3 regions of the Dehalobacter sp. MCB1 genome follow, and region 1 is predicted to be linked to each of the others. Evidence: a T-box and tRNA genes for the amino acid it is inferred to sense, from the RefSeq annotation. Region 1 holds a T-box; the other regions hold tRNA genes.
The links. The T-box of region 1 lies ahead of leuS (leucine--tRNA ligase). A T-box ahead of a tRNA ligase gene usually reads a tRNA of that ligase, here a tRNA-Leu.

Region 1 (4,290 bases):
AAAAATTTAATTTATATCTGCAGGCCGGTATATCAAAATATTGGGTTGTGAATCACCGTCTTACCTCACAACTATGTTTACCAGTTTACCTGGAACCGTGATCACTTTGATAACGGTTTTTCCTTCAAGGTGCTGTTTGACTTTTTCTGAGGACAGAATCATTTTTTCCAGTTCCTCTTTAGGAATTTCAGCCGGGACCTGAACCTTGTCGCGGACTTTCCCGTTTACCTGGAGAATGATCGTGATTTCCTCTTCGATTAGCGCGGTCTCGTCTTCAATGGGCCAGGCCTGTTTATGAATGCTTTCTGTGTATCCAAGTTCTGCCCAGAGCTCTTCGGTGATATGCGGCGCGAACGGTGCCAAGAGTTTTAACAATGTATCAATACCTTCTCTGGCGACAGCCAGGTTGACATCCTTTTCTTCTTTATACAGATAAAGTGTGTTAACCAACTCCATAATGGAACTAATTGCGGTATTAAAATTAAATCTGCTACCGACATCATTGGTGACCTTCCTGATGGTACTGTGCGTGGTAAAACGCATTTGTTTGGCTTTAGCATCGAGCTCCGTAGAAGATTCACATTCAGAATTACCATTGCCTGCAGAAGCTAGAGCAGCCTGATACTGGTCAATAAGCCGCCAGACACGGTTTAAAAAACGGTAGCAACCTTCAACACCCTGTTCGCTCCACTCCAGATCCCGTTCGGGCGGCGCAGCAAAAAGAATGAACATTCTGGCCGTATCTGCACCGTATTTGCTGATAATCTCTTCAGGGCTGACGACATTTCCTTTGGATTTGGACATCTTGGAACCGTCCATGCAGACCATTCCCTGGGTAAGCAGATTTGCAAACGGCTCATCCACCTGGAGGTAGCCAAAATCCCTCAGGGCTTTGGTAAAGAAGCGTGAATAGAGCAGATGAAGGATCGCATGCTCAACGCCACCGACATACTGATCGACGTTCATCCATTTGGCTGCGGCTTTTTCGTCAAAAGCCTTATGCGGATTCCGCGGGTCACAATACCTCAGATAGTACCACGAAGAGCACATGAAGGTGTCCATCGTATCGGTTTCTCTTCTGGCAGGCCCTCCGCACTTCGTACAAGTTGTCTGCACAAAGCTCTGGGAAGTGGTCAGCGGGTTTTCACCAGCTTTAAACACGACATCGTCAGGCAGCAGAACCGGTAGTTGGTCATCCGGCACCGGGACAACGCCGCACGTATCACAGTAAATCATCGGAATAGGTGCACCCCAGTAGCGCTGACGGGAAATCAGCCAGTCTCTGAGACGGTAATTGATTTTACGCTCACCAAGCTGCAGCTTTTCCAGTTTAGCAGCCATCCTGCCCCAGGCTGTCCGGTTATCCAGTCCATCGAAATCCACAGAGTTGACCATGGTTCCGTTTTCAATATAAGCTTCCTTCATCGGCAGATCTTTATCTGCAGCGGAAACTTTAGGATCAAGAATGACTCTTGTGATCGGCAAACCGTAGTTCCCAGCAAAGGCAAAATCTCTTTCATCATGACCTGGAACACCCATAACCGCACCTGTTCCATATTCGAGAAGAACGTAATTGGCAATCCAGATCGGCACCCGTTCTCCGCTTAACGGATTGATGCAGTAATGTCCGATAAACATACCTTCTTTTTCAGCTTCCGATGAGGTTCGTGCAATTTCGTTCAGGCCTTTCATCTTCTCAATAAAAGCGAGTACACCTCGTTCATACTGCGTTCCTTTAACGAGCTGTGTAACCAACGGATGTTCCGGGGCAAGAACCACGTAGCTCACACCAAAAATCGTATCGACTCTGGTCGTGAATACGGTGATCATATCAATGGTTCCTTCAATTTTAAATTTGACTTCAGCCCCTTCGGAACGGCCGATCCAGTTACGCTGCATGGTTTTTACTTTTTCCGGCCAGCCTGTAAGTTTATCCAGATCGTTTAAAAGCTGCTCCGAATAATCCGTGATCTTGAAAAACCATTGTTCCAGATCTTTTTTGGTAACAGGTGTGTCACAGCGCTCGCAGGTGCCATCCACAACCTGTTCGTTGGCTAGCACCGTCGCGCAGGATGGGCACCAATTTACAGCTGCCTTTTTCTTATAGACCAGGCCGTGCTCATAAAACTGATTAAAAATCCATTGCGTCCATCGGTAATATTCCGGGTGGCAGGTTGCAACTTCTCTGTCCCAATCATAGGAAATACCCATTTCCTGAAGCTGACGCTTCATGTTCGCGATATTTTTCCAGGTCCACTCTGCCGGCGGCGTTTGATTTTTGATCGCGGCATTTTCGGCAGGAAGGCCGAAGGCGTCCCAACCAATCGGATGAAGTACATCATAGCCCTGCATTCTTTTGAAGCGGGCGATCACATCAACAATCGAATAATTGCGAACATGTCCCATATGTAAGTTTCCAGATGGGTATGGAAACATGGCAAGTGCATAGAACTTTTCTTTACCGCTATTCTCCTCAGTTTTTCCTACCTTGTTCTCCAGCCAGGTTTTCTGCCATTTTGACTCAATCTCGTTGAACAAATATCTTTCCTGCATAGATCCGACCTCCAAAGTTCTTTCCAACAGAACAGTCTTTAATTGTTCTGCAAAAATAGATAAAAACCCCCATCCCCAAGGGACGAGAGTTTGCTCCCGCGGTACCACCCTAATTCTGTGCGCTTAAAGATTATAACGGTTCTAACCGGCATCCGTTGCTGCCCGGACACTGCTCAGGAACGAGTTCCCCGCCTGGTTGAAAACGGCTCGCACCAACCGCCGTCTCTCTGATCCATCCCTTTTAGGTACTGCTTTCCTTCAAAGCATAAACATATTAGATTGGGTATTCAAGTCAATCATTCAAATCGTTTAGACCTTAATTCTATATAGAATCAAAAATCAATTAGATAATACAACTTCCCGGGCATCGCCCCATAGTCTTTCCAGACTATAAAACTCTCTGGTATCCGGTGTCATAATATGTATAACTATATCACCACAGTCGATCAGCACCCACTGAGCTTCAGGAAGTCCTTCTATCCTTAAGACCGAAAGCCCAATCTCGGGTAATTTTTCTGCAAGGTACTCAGTAATTGCTTTGGTCTGAGTCGTGCTGTTTCCCGTGGCAATCATAAAATAATCTGCAATGACAGATATTCCCTTTAAGTCAAGGGTCAGAATATTTCTGCCTTTTTTATCGTCAATAAAGTCAACTACTTTCTGCAGTTGGTCATGGCTTTTTTCCAAATTCTAACCTCCTTTAGATGCTTTTCCATTTTTCAAATCTTCATACGCCAGAATCGTCAGTGGATGAATCGGCTTATTGTTCTTCTTCAAATAGTACAAGGTATGCTCGATACAAGCCAGTGTACCTGTCTTAAGGTCATGATACAACTTCTGACGAAGCTTGTCTACACCGGGGAAATCCCTCCCGGGTTCTGCGAGATCGGCACTGTAAATCAACATTTCCAGAGGGGACATGCCCGGTCTCCCCAAGGTATGATTCGCAACCGCATTCAGGACATCCTCGTTATTTATCCCGTAAAGGTTCTGCAGCATATATGCTGCGATTCTTCCGTGAATGACCTGAGGAATTTTCAGATCTTCCTGATAAAGAATAAGGTTCCATTCCCGAGCTTTTTTTAATTGCTCTAGATAAGTATACTCCCTAGCCAGGTCATGGGTAAGTGCAGCTAAGCTTGCATCACCCTCTTTCACACCGAACTTCGGGGCAAGTTCCACGGCCAGATCCTTTACCCCGAGCGTATGCTGAAATCTTTTCAGTGAAAGTTTTCGTGACGCTAAAGTCCTGAAGTATTCCAGCTGGTCGTTCACAACGTTCAACCTCTCCTATCTTACCCACTCCTTGCCATCCATGATACCAGCAGCTCTATGCCATCCTTGGTAACGCTGTACCGTGAGGCTATTTAAACACCCTCACACCTCCATGTACGTCGCTGCATTAGGCCTATCCATGGGCGTCATACAAGAATACGGTACAGTTTGCTGTACCGTATTCTCTCGGGTCCAGGGTCCGGGAATGTAAGATAAACCAGGATTCTTCATGCTATTTATATAGAGCCCTATGACTTATAAAAATCAGAATTTATCTTAACAGAAACCCCTAACCAAATAACATTAGACAGTTTGGCGAGGTCTCGCTTCGTTTACTGTCAATGAACGGCCACTGAACTCACTACCGTTAAGTTCTTCTGCTAAGCGCTCGGCGTCCTCTGAAGCAACTTCTACAAAGCCAAAGCCTCTTGAGCGACCGGTTTCTCTGTCGGTAATGATTCT
Region 2 (4,290 bases), on a different contig from region 1:
CTGGAAAAAAAGCAATAAGTTTAGAAAGAGGAAACATCCGTTTCCCCTTTCCAGTAAACCTGATATTGACCAGTTAATATTATCAGAAGTTTTCCAAAGAATCAAGGAAAACGCTTGATATTCTGTTTAAATCTAGTGCCTTGTTAATCCTTGTTTTGGAATATAATGACGGGCAGATTTTCTGCCGGGTACTACATCGCTTCTGTTTTGAACGGATTGGTTTTGGTGTTTTTCCTGAGTGTCAAAATATAGGCAGCTGCATTTTGTGAAGGATTGACCGGCAGTATCATCCGTGCCGCTAAACTCATTGTTTCCAGTCTGGCCGGATGCTTAAACAGTTCTACTGTGTAGCGGATCAGTTCATCCGGGGTACCGAAAGCCTTCCCCGCTCCCGCTTGTTCAACGAAATAAGCATTTCCTTTTTCATGCCCCGGGATTGGTCTGTACATCAGCAAGGGAAGTCCCATGGTCAGTGCTTCGGAAATTGTCAATGCTCCTCCTTTAGTGATCATAAGATCAGAAGCTGCCATCAATTCCTGAACATTGTCGACATGACCGTAGAGTCTGATGCAGAGATTCTTTTCCCGAATTTCACTGTTAAGCGCATGGTACAGCTCTTTATTGTAGCCGCAAACCACCAATAATTGTGCCGAAATATCCTGAGCCAGGTTCCGGACAATCTCCTTCAGTTCTGCGACATTGCTCACGGGTTTACCGTTAAGACCCATGATGAGTACTGTCTTCCGGTTCAGGTCAAGCTTCAGTTTTTGTTTAGCGGCGCATTGTTGGATGGCTTCTTCAAATCTTAACCGGAGAGGGATCCCGGACTGAATCACGTTCTGGGGTGCTATTCCTGCCTCCGCGAGCCTGGTACATGCATCCTTGCAACCTACAATATACTTATCCGTTCCGGAGTGGATCCATACACCGTGAACAAGGTAGTCCGTCACCACCGTAACCAGCGGAACAGAAAGGAGCCCTTTGAGTTTCAGTTCACCCAGTATGGCAGCCGGTATAAAATGGGTACTTACAATCACATCAGGATTGAACTTCCAGATACAATCTAACAGCTTCTTCGTTTCCAATCCCCGCACAAACTTCCGGCAGTCTTCGGCAGTCAGTCCTGCCGTCTTTTCAAAGAGTATTCTCCAGAGTTTCGGCGTCTTCTTGATCATTGTTGCGTAGGCTTTCCTCATAAAATAATCCGTGTTAAAGTAAAAAAAAGAACCAAAATCTAAGTGCTTTACCTGTATTGGAGAAGGCTGATGGCCAAAAGCTTCGGCAAGTGCTTCACCCGCCTGGAAATGTCCTTCACCATAGTTTGATGAAAAAATCAAAATTCCCGACACTTCTTTTTCCCCCTCCAAGACTCTTTTCATCTGGTGTTATTACTATTCATATTATAAACCGGATCAGATAATTATATATGAAAAGATATTCTGGTCCAAGAATCTGGGATTATTCCTGTTACATCCATATTATAATAATTGCCGGTTGACATTTAAATACTTTTTCTCGATTTTTTACATTTGGTGTTATCTCTTCTGTGACTTCTTTGTTACGGCACCTCCATTTTGGCGATTTGTGATCGTAATGTGTAGAAAAAAGACAGTCAACCATTTATAGGTCAACTGCCTGAAGTCCTTAATTTTGGTGCGGGAGACAGGACTTGAACCTGCACGGAGTTACCCGCTGGAACCTAAATCCAGTGCGTCTGCCAGTTCCGCCACTCCCGCATATAAAAGTTGGCTGGGGTAGATGGATTTGAACCACCGGTGTCGGAGTCAGAGTCCATATTTTATTACACATTCCCCAAAAGCCGCATGTACCAAGCGTTTGACGTGTTTTAGATTATTCAAAACCTCTTTAAGATATTCGTATTATATTTATTATACTGTCGGATTAACAATAACACAAGTAAAAAAAAACTCTTGACTTTCCTGTTGATGTGATGTAAATTGTGGAAGTAACTTAAAACAACAACACAAACAACTTAACACATCAACCGAAACCAAACCAAAATAACGCATTCTATGTCTATCTTTAGACGTAGGGAACGTTATTTTTTTTGTACCCATTTTTAAATAAGGAGTAGGTTGATGAATAAACGTATCATAACATTTATGGTTTGTTTAACGTTACTTCTCATCATAGTTGATAGTCTCCTCATTCACAATCTAAAAAAAGAATACAAAGAAATATGTGAAGGGAACGTTTCTTATTCTGAAGTTTATACTTATCAACAAAAACAAGAACAGCCTGATTACATAACCGTAAGGGCAAAAGTAACTGCATATGCACCATTCGATAACAAATCAGGTATATGTAATGACGGTACAGCAAGTACAACGGCAACCGGCACCACACCAAGAATTGGTGTTGCAGCAGTTGACCCATCTAAAATTCCATATGGCACACAACTTTATATCCCAGGCTACGGTAACGCAGTTGCGGAAGATACCGGTGGAGCAATGCGATCTTATGATGGTATCCAAATTGATGTGGTAATGAATTCTTATGATGAAGCAATTAAGTGGGGTGTGCGTTATCTTGAAATGAAAATGGAGGTATAAATATGGTTAAATATTGTGTTTCTCGTCCAATCAATGGGATTTCACTTAATGGTAATGAATATTTGCTCGACTCAAAACTAATGATTAGAACTTTTGATACCATTGATGAATTAAGAGATTATTTATCTCTTTTCAACATGTCATATGAAGAAATGATGGACTCTTTCATTATTGAAGAAATCGAGGTGTAAATTATTTCAATACAAATAAATGTTTTTATATTGATAGTAGACAGTATTTAAAACATGGTTCTTTAATACGATGTGAAGTACTAATACTCAACTTCAAAGGTTGGAATTATCTCGGTGATTAACATGTAGGGTACTTTTCTTTCTTCGTTATTATCTGTTTTTAATAACAGATACATATAAAACAAATTAAAAAGGAGGAGAACAAATGAAAATCGGTGACAAAGTGTACAGTCAAGAATTAGGTGAGGACGTAATCGTTGTTGATATCGACAATTATGACGATATTGTACAAGTTTACTCTGATGTAAATGGATACATCGAAGTTGAACTTGACGATCTTCTTGAGTACACAAAAAAGCCAAAGTCGGTTAAATCAACACCGGCAAAACAACCGGCATATTCGCCAGTTGCAAAAACTATCATTACACCAAATCAAGGAGGAACAGAAAAAATGAATATCAAAAAACTTATGGGTGAATTCGGTATAATCACAAATGGCGAAGTCGCCATCACGTTTGACGGCAAGGTTGTAATCCGCCGTAACGCAGATGAATTTGTCCGTTATGATGCGGAAAAAGATGTGATTGAAAATCACATGTCTCTCGTATTTGCTGAAGCAAGCAAATTCATGTTTATCCTGCCTGTTGCAGATGTTGCCGAAGGTGACGTAATCAAAGTTAAAGGTGATTATTTCCAAATACTGACCGTCAAAGACAACGGCAGCCTATCCGCTGTAAACATCAATAAAGGAACCAAATCCACGATCTGCAAAGAAACCAATGCTTTCGGTTTCAACTTCTACTACAAAGTCACTTCCCTGTTCAACAACGCTGCAACTGATGGAGCATTCAATCCAATGATGCTCATGGCGATGGACGGAAACAAGGATGATTTACTCCCATTGATGTTAATGTCTGGTGCTGGTGGAAAAGATTTTGCATCCAATCCCTTGCTTATGATGAGCATCCTCGGCGATGGACTTGGTGGCAAATCAGACATTAAAGATTTACTGATGCTTCAAGCATTCAGCGGCGGCGCATCCAATGCAGCCATCAATCCCTTAATGTTACTTGCGTTAAAGTAATCAACCCACAAATATAAAGATAACAAAAATCAGAGGGTTAGATAATATTTCAAGGAGGGTTTTTAACCATGGAAAAAACAATCAGAGTAGGTATCATGCCAGGAAGAATTACAGAATACGCGGTAACGACAGGGACTCCCGTTAGCGAAGTTCTCGCAATGGCAGACCTCAACCCATCTGGCTATGATGTGAAAGTTGATGGTGAAAAGATAACTAATATCGATTCAACCGTCGTCGATGATGGTACTAGTCTTATTCTTCTTGTTAAACAGATTAAAGGCAACAAATAAGAAGGAAACCATATTATACAGTCTCCCTTCTATGAAATACAATTAATTTATATTGAATCAAATAGGAGGGAAACTGTATGACTTATCATCGAAAAGTCAGAAAAAATACAATCAAATATATTGAATTAAAAGATCACTATGAAGGTATTATG
Region 3 (4,290 bases), on a different contig from region 1:
TATAGACGGTCCCTAACTGACTGTAAACAGTACGTAGCAGTGCTTTTGTCGCTTCTGAATTAATTTGAGAGCTACTTCCTCCTTGACCGGATGAATTCGCACCTCCAGCAGTACTTTTGCTGTTCGAAGCCTTTTCATCTTTCTTCACTTCGAATGTCATTTTGTCAGGTTTTACCGAAAATGCTATGATCTCAAAAGGAAAAATTTCATCTGTCAAAATAAGGGTGTGGCCTTCAAGGGTAATTCCTTTATCGGCTATCGCCCTGATCTTGCTGATTTTATTGAGGACCAAGCCTTTAGGCAGTGATATTTTGCCTATTTTAAACTTTTCCGGTATATAGACTATGCTCCCGTCACTGTAAAACAGATACCCTTCGGAATACAACTGAAATTTGATTTTTTGCCCAATTTTTCCCCCAATAAATATCTCAATCTTGTTTTTCCCAAGCTTGGAGGCAAGCTGTGTAAAATACGGAACTGACTGCAGTTTCTTTTCGCAATAAAAAGCCATTGCGCTGTTGATCTCATCTTGACTAAATTCAATTGTCCCGCCCTGTTTTTTGATATTCTTCACCTTATCTGCCATTTCTGTCACTGAGACAGTCTGGTAGGCAGGCTCATCTTCTGACCATAAAGCCATAACCGCCGAGATAATCATCACAAACACAATAAGACAGGCAATGCTGACTCCTAAAACTTTTTTTGATAAAAATTTTAGTCCGAACAAAAAAACACTCCCTCTCAGCTCTTACTGCCAGACAGTATAACCTGAAGCGTATTGCACCAGATCTCTAACTTTATACCGACATCTATGTTAAGAATACCATAAGAACGATTCGATTACATCCATCGTTCCACAATACATCATGGTCCGATAAACAGCAAATACGGGTGTTTAGATTCAAATCCGAATCATAACCACCCGTATTCGTCAATTGTCAATTGCGAATTTTTCACCTTTTAATATGTTGTCGTTTTACACTGAAACCAATGTAAAACCTGCCAATTTACTTGCAGTTTTCTAAATTCTTTAAAACAATAGAACCCAAAAAACTTAAAGTAATTGTGAGGGTTACAAAAAGGCACGCAATTAATTCTTTGGACCAAATAAATAAATGGAAAAGTATTCTTCTCCATCTTTTTCAATCCTATACATTGCTTTTTTCTGTTTCGAAGGCATTTTCACAATATTAAAATTATTTGTTATAAAATACCCGAAACCGAGCTCATTCATTGGGAAGTATAATATCCCGTTGTCATCTTTAATTGGTTTAAACGTATCATAAGAAATCTGCTGGATCTTTATGCCATCCGAAGCCTGTTCTGAAAATATAAGCTGGCAGTGTTGATACATCTCAAAGTCATGATACAGTTCAGCAAATTGGTTTTCCATTTCAATCCCCCCTTTCCGGTTTTATTACTTCGCTATGAAGATTTCTTTTCCTGCTAAAAACTCAAAATTTAGCTGATATCCTAAATTTTATACAGGCATATACATGTTTAAAGCATTTCTTGACTCATTTTGCAATCTCCTTAATGACTATATCGTACACGTCTGAGAATAAATTACTTTAGTATATTCGCTATAAAAACCAAACAACCGCTGAATAAGCCATTATTTTTTCTCAGTAAAAAGGCAAAAAAATAAAAAGGCCCTTAAGCCTTGATATTACTTGGTGCCGAAGGCCGGGGTCGAACCGGCACATCCTCACAGATATCGGTTTTTGAGACCGACGCGTCTGCCAATTCCGCCACTTCGGCACGCCTTACTTTTGCTATTTTATAGTATCAGCGTCAAAAACGCAAGTACATCGCCATTTTTTTTACGGCTATTTTCATATTATTTTTTATTACAATAAAGACAACTTGGATTATGAACGCATAATACCGGTCAGAATCTCGTTCGCTTCCTCAGCCTCCGACTCCGGCACGAGTATTTCGACGCTTACGTCGGTGGATTCCTGTGAACCTACTGCTTTTAGCTGGGCTAAGATACCTTCGTCTGCAAATGCTTTTTGATATTTTTCAGCGACTGCTTTATTTGGTGCTATATAAATGACTGTCCACATATTCTATCCTCCAATAAGCATTTAGACCATCTTATTATACTTTTGAATCATTGCTTTCTCCACATTTGGCGGAACTAATCCTGAAACATTTCCTTGCAGACTTGCCGCCGATTTGATCGAGCTGGAACTGATGAACGAATACTCACTTTTTGTCATTAAAAAGACGGTCTCGATGTCGGGAGCCAGCTTTTTATTCATCAAAGCCAGCTGAAATTCGTATTCGAAATCAGTCATGGCCCGCAAGCCTCTGATCAGAGCAACAGCTTCGCATTCACGCGCAAAATCCACAGTCAGACCGCCAAAAGACTTGACTTCAACATTTTCCATATCGCTGGTTTCACATCTCAACAGTTTCTGTCTTTCTTCCAAGGAAAAAAGCGTCTGTTTGTTACTTTCGGAAGCTACCGCCACAATGACACGGTCAAAAAGATAAATGGCTCTATGTAGGATATCAAGGTGTCCATTGGTTACTGGATCGAATGTTCCCGGGTATATTGCAGTTCGCACAAAAAATCTCCTTCAGTCTAGAAAATATCTCAGCGTCATAAAATCTATTTATGGGATTCGCCTCAAAGCAGCAATATCCTGCCTCTTCCAACAAATTTTTATTGCCATCTTACCTGATCATTTCCCAAAAGCGCAATAAGCGCCCTGTCAAGCTCTTCAGATGGCCGGACAAAATAATTTGGACTTATCTCAAAGGTCTTCTTATTATCCTGGCAAAAGAAATAGACAGGATGTGTTCCGCGGAATGCCCCTAGAACCGCCAGAATCTTATCGGTCAGCTCCGTATCCTGATTGCTTGGAATCTTTAGAAACAATTTATCCGGTTTGACGCTGCATTCCTCAATCGGCAGAACTTTTTCAGCAAATATTTTCTTTTCATCTTCATTCACATAATAACGACCGTGAACAACTACAATATGGTCATTGTCCATCCTGACAACTTCCGGAAACAATCTGGGAAATACCAGAACCTCGATCGTTCCGGTCAGATCCTCCAGTAAGAAGGTAGCCATCATTTCCCCTTTTTTCGTTATTGTTTGCCGATAAGAATTTATTATCCCACCTAGAATAACCTTTTTTTCTTCCGCACTTTCGAGACAGGCCGCGATTTCTGAACTTGTGATTTTCCTGAGCAGGTCATTCACGGAATAAAGCGGATGGGCTGTGAGATAAATACCGATATACTCCCTCTCCATCTTCAGGATCTCATTCTCGCTGAATTCCGGTATTTCAGGCATGATCAGCCCTTCATCAAGGTCCTGATCAAGATCAAACAAAGACATCTGGCCGGATTCGCTGTCCTTTTGCCGGTTCTGAGCCAGCTCCAGCGCCTGATCCAGGACTTTCATAGCCTGAGCGCGGCTGCACAGTGACTGAAACGCGCCGGCCTTAATCAGACTTTCCAGCGTTCGTCTGTTCAGAACTTTAGCATCCATGCGTACAATAAAATCATAAAACGACGCAAACGGGCCGTTCGTTCTTTCTACAATGATCCTATCAACCACCTGTGTCCCGACATTACGGACCGCCTCGAGTCCAAAACGTATCGCTCCGTGTTCAATGGTAAAATCCCGGTAACTGTACTGGACATCGGGCGGCAGAATCTCAATGCCGCTGCTCCTGGCCTCCTGAATATAAAAAGTCACTTTATCTGATGCACCGATCACGGAACTCAGCAGCGCCGCGGTGTATTCCAGCGGATAATTCGCTTTTAGATAGGCTGTCTGGTAAGAGATCATCGCATAAGCCGTAGCGTGGCCCTTATTGAATCCATACTCGGCAAATTTGGCCATAAGGTCAAAAATATCTTCAGCTTCCTTTTCCCCTATGCCCAAACGAAGTGCTCCCGGCACAATCCATTCACCGCTGCTGTCCTGTAGTCCATAGATAAAGTTCTGCCTTTCTTCAGCCATGATCTTCTTGTCTTTTTTTCCCATGGCTCTGCGCAGAAGATCTGCTCGTCCCAGAGAGTATCCGCCAAGATTCTGAGCAATCTGCATGACCTGTTCCTGGTAGACGATAATCCCGTATGTGGGTCTTAAAATCTCTTCCATTTTCGGATGCAGAACTTTGATCTGCCCGCCATGCTTCCGGCGCACAAACTCCGGGATCTGTTCCATCGGACCAGGACGATACAGAGCGAGCACAGCAATAATATCTTCAAAACAACTGGGCTTCAAATCTTTTAAGATAGCCCGCATGCCGCCGCTTTCCA

Region 2: it has a tRNA-Leu gene. The T-box ahead of leuS (leucine--tRNA ligase) is inferred to sense a tRNA for this amino acid. The anticodon was not compared.
Region 3: it has a tRNA-Leu gene. The T-box ahead of leuS (leucine--tRNA ligase) is inferred to sense a tRNA for this amino acid. The anticodon was not compared.

The regions. Positions count from the first base shown of each region.
Region 1 covers NZ_LXPC01000013.1:30,745-35,034, reverse strand. Annotated here, with positions in the region: gene leuS (leucine--tRNA ligase) at 61-2,553, opposite strand; T-box leader at 2,629-2,824, opposite strand; gene rsfS (ribosome silencing factor) at 2,893-3,240, opposite strand; gene yqeK (bis(5'-nucleosyl)-tetraphosphatase (symmetrical) YqeK) at 3,244-3,828, opposite strand; gene A7K50_RS10110 (RNA-binding protein) at 4,132-4,290, opposite strand, start outside.
Region 2 covers NZ_LXPC01000012.1:424,236-428,525, reverse strand. Annotated here, with positions in the region: gene A7K50_RS09875 (glycosyltransferase) at 192-1,349, opposite strand; tRNA gene A7K50_RS09870 (tRNA-Leu) at 1,652-1,736, opposite strand; tRNA gene A7K50_RS14065 (tRNA-Leu) at 1,747-1,815, opposite strand; gene A7K50_RS09865 (3D domain-containing protein) at 2,100-2,573, shown strand; gene A7K50_RS09860 (hypothetical protein) at 2,576-2,764, shown strand; gene A7K50_RS09855 (hypothetical protein) at 2,970-3,848, shown strand; gene A7K50_RS09850 (hypothetical protein) at 3,917-4,138, shown strand; gene A7K50_RS09845 (HNH endonuclease) at 4,216-4,290, shown strand, end outside.
Region 3 covers NZ_LXPC01000015.1:39,275-43,564, forward strand. Annotated here, with positions in the region: gene A7K50_RS11550 (hypothetical protein) at 1-727, opposite strand, end outside; gene A7K50_RS11555 (hypothetical protein) at 1,091-1,393, opposite strand; tRNA gene A7K50_RS11560 (tRNA-Leu) at 1,675-1,761, opposite strand; gene A7K50_RS11565 (DUF2007 domain-containing protein) at 1,872-2,069, opposite strand; gene coaD (pantetheine-phosphate adenylyltransferase) at 2,091-2,576, opposite strand; gene A7K50_RS11575 (DNA polymerase III subunit alpha) at 2,675-4,290, opposite strand, start outside.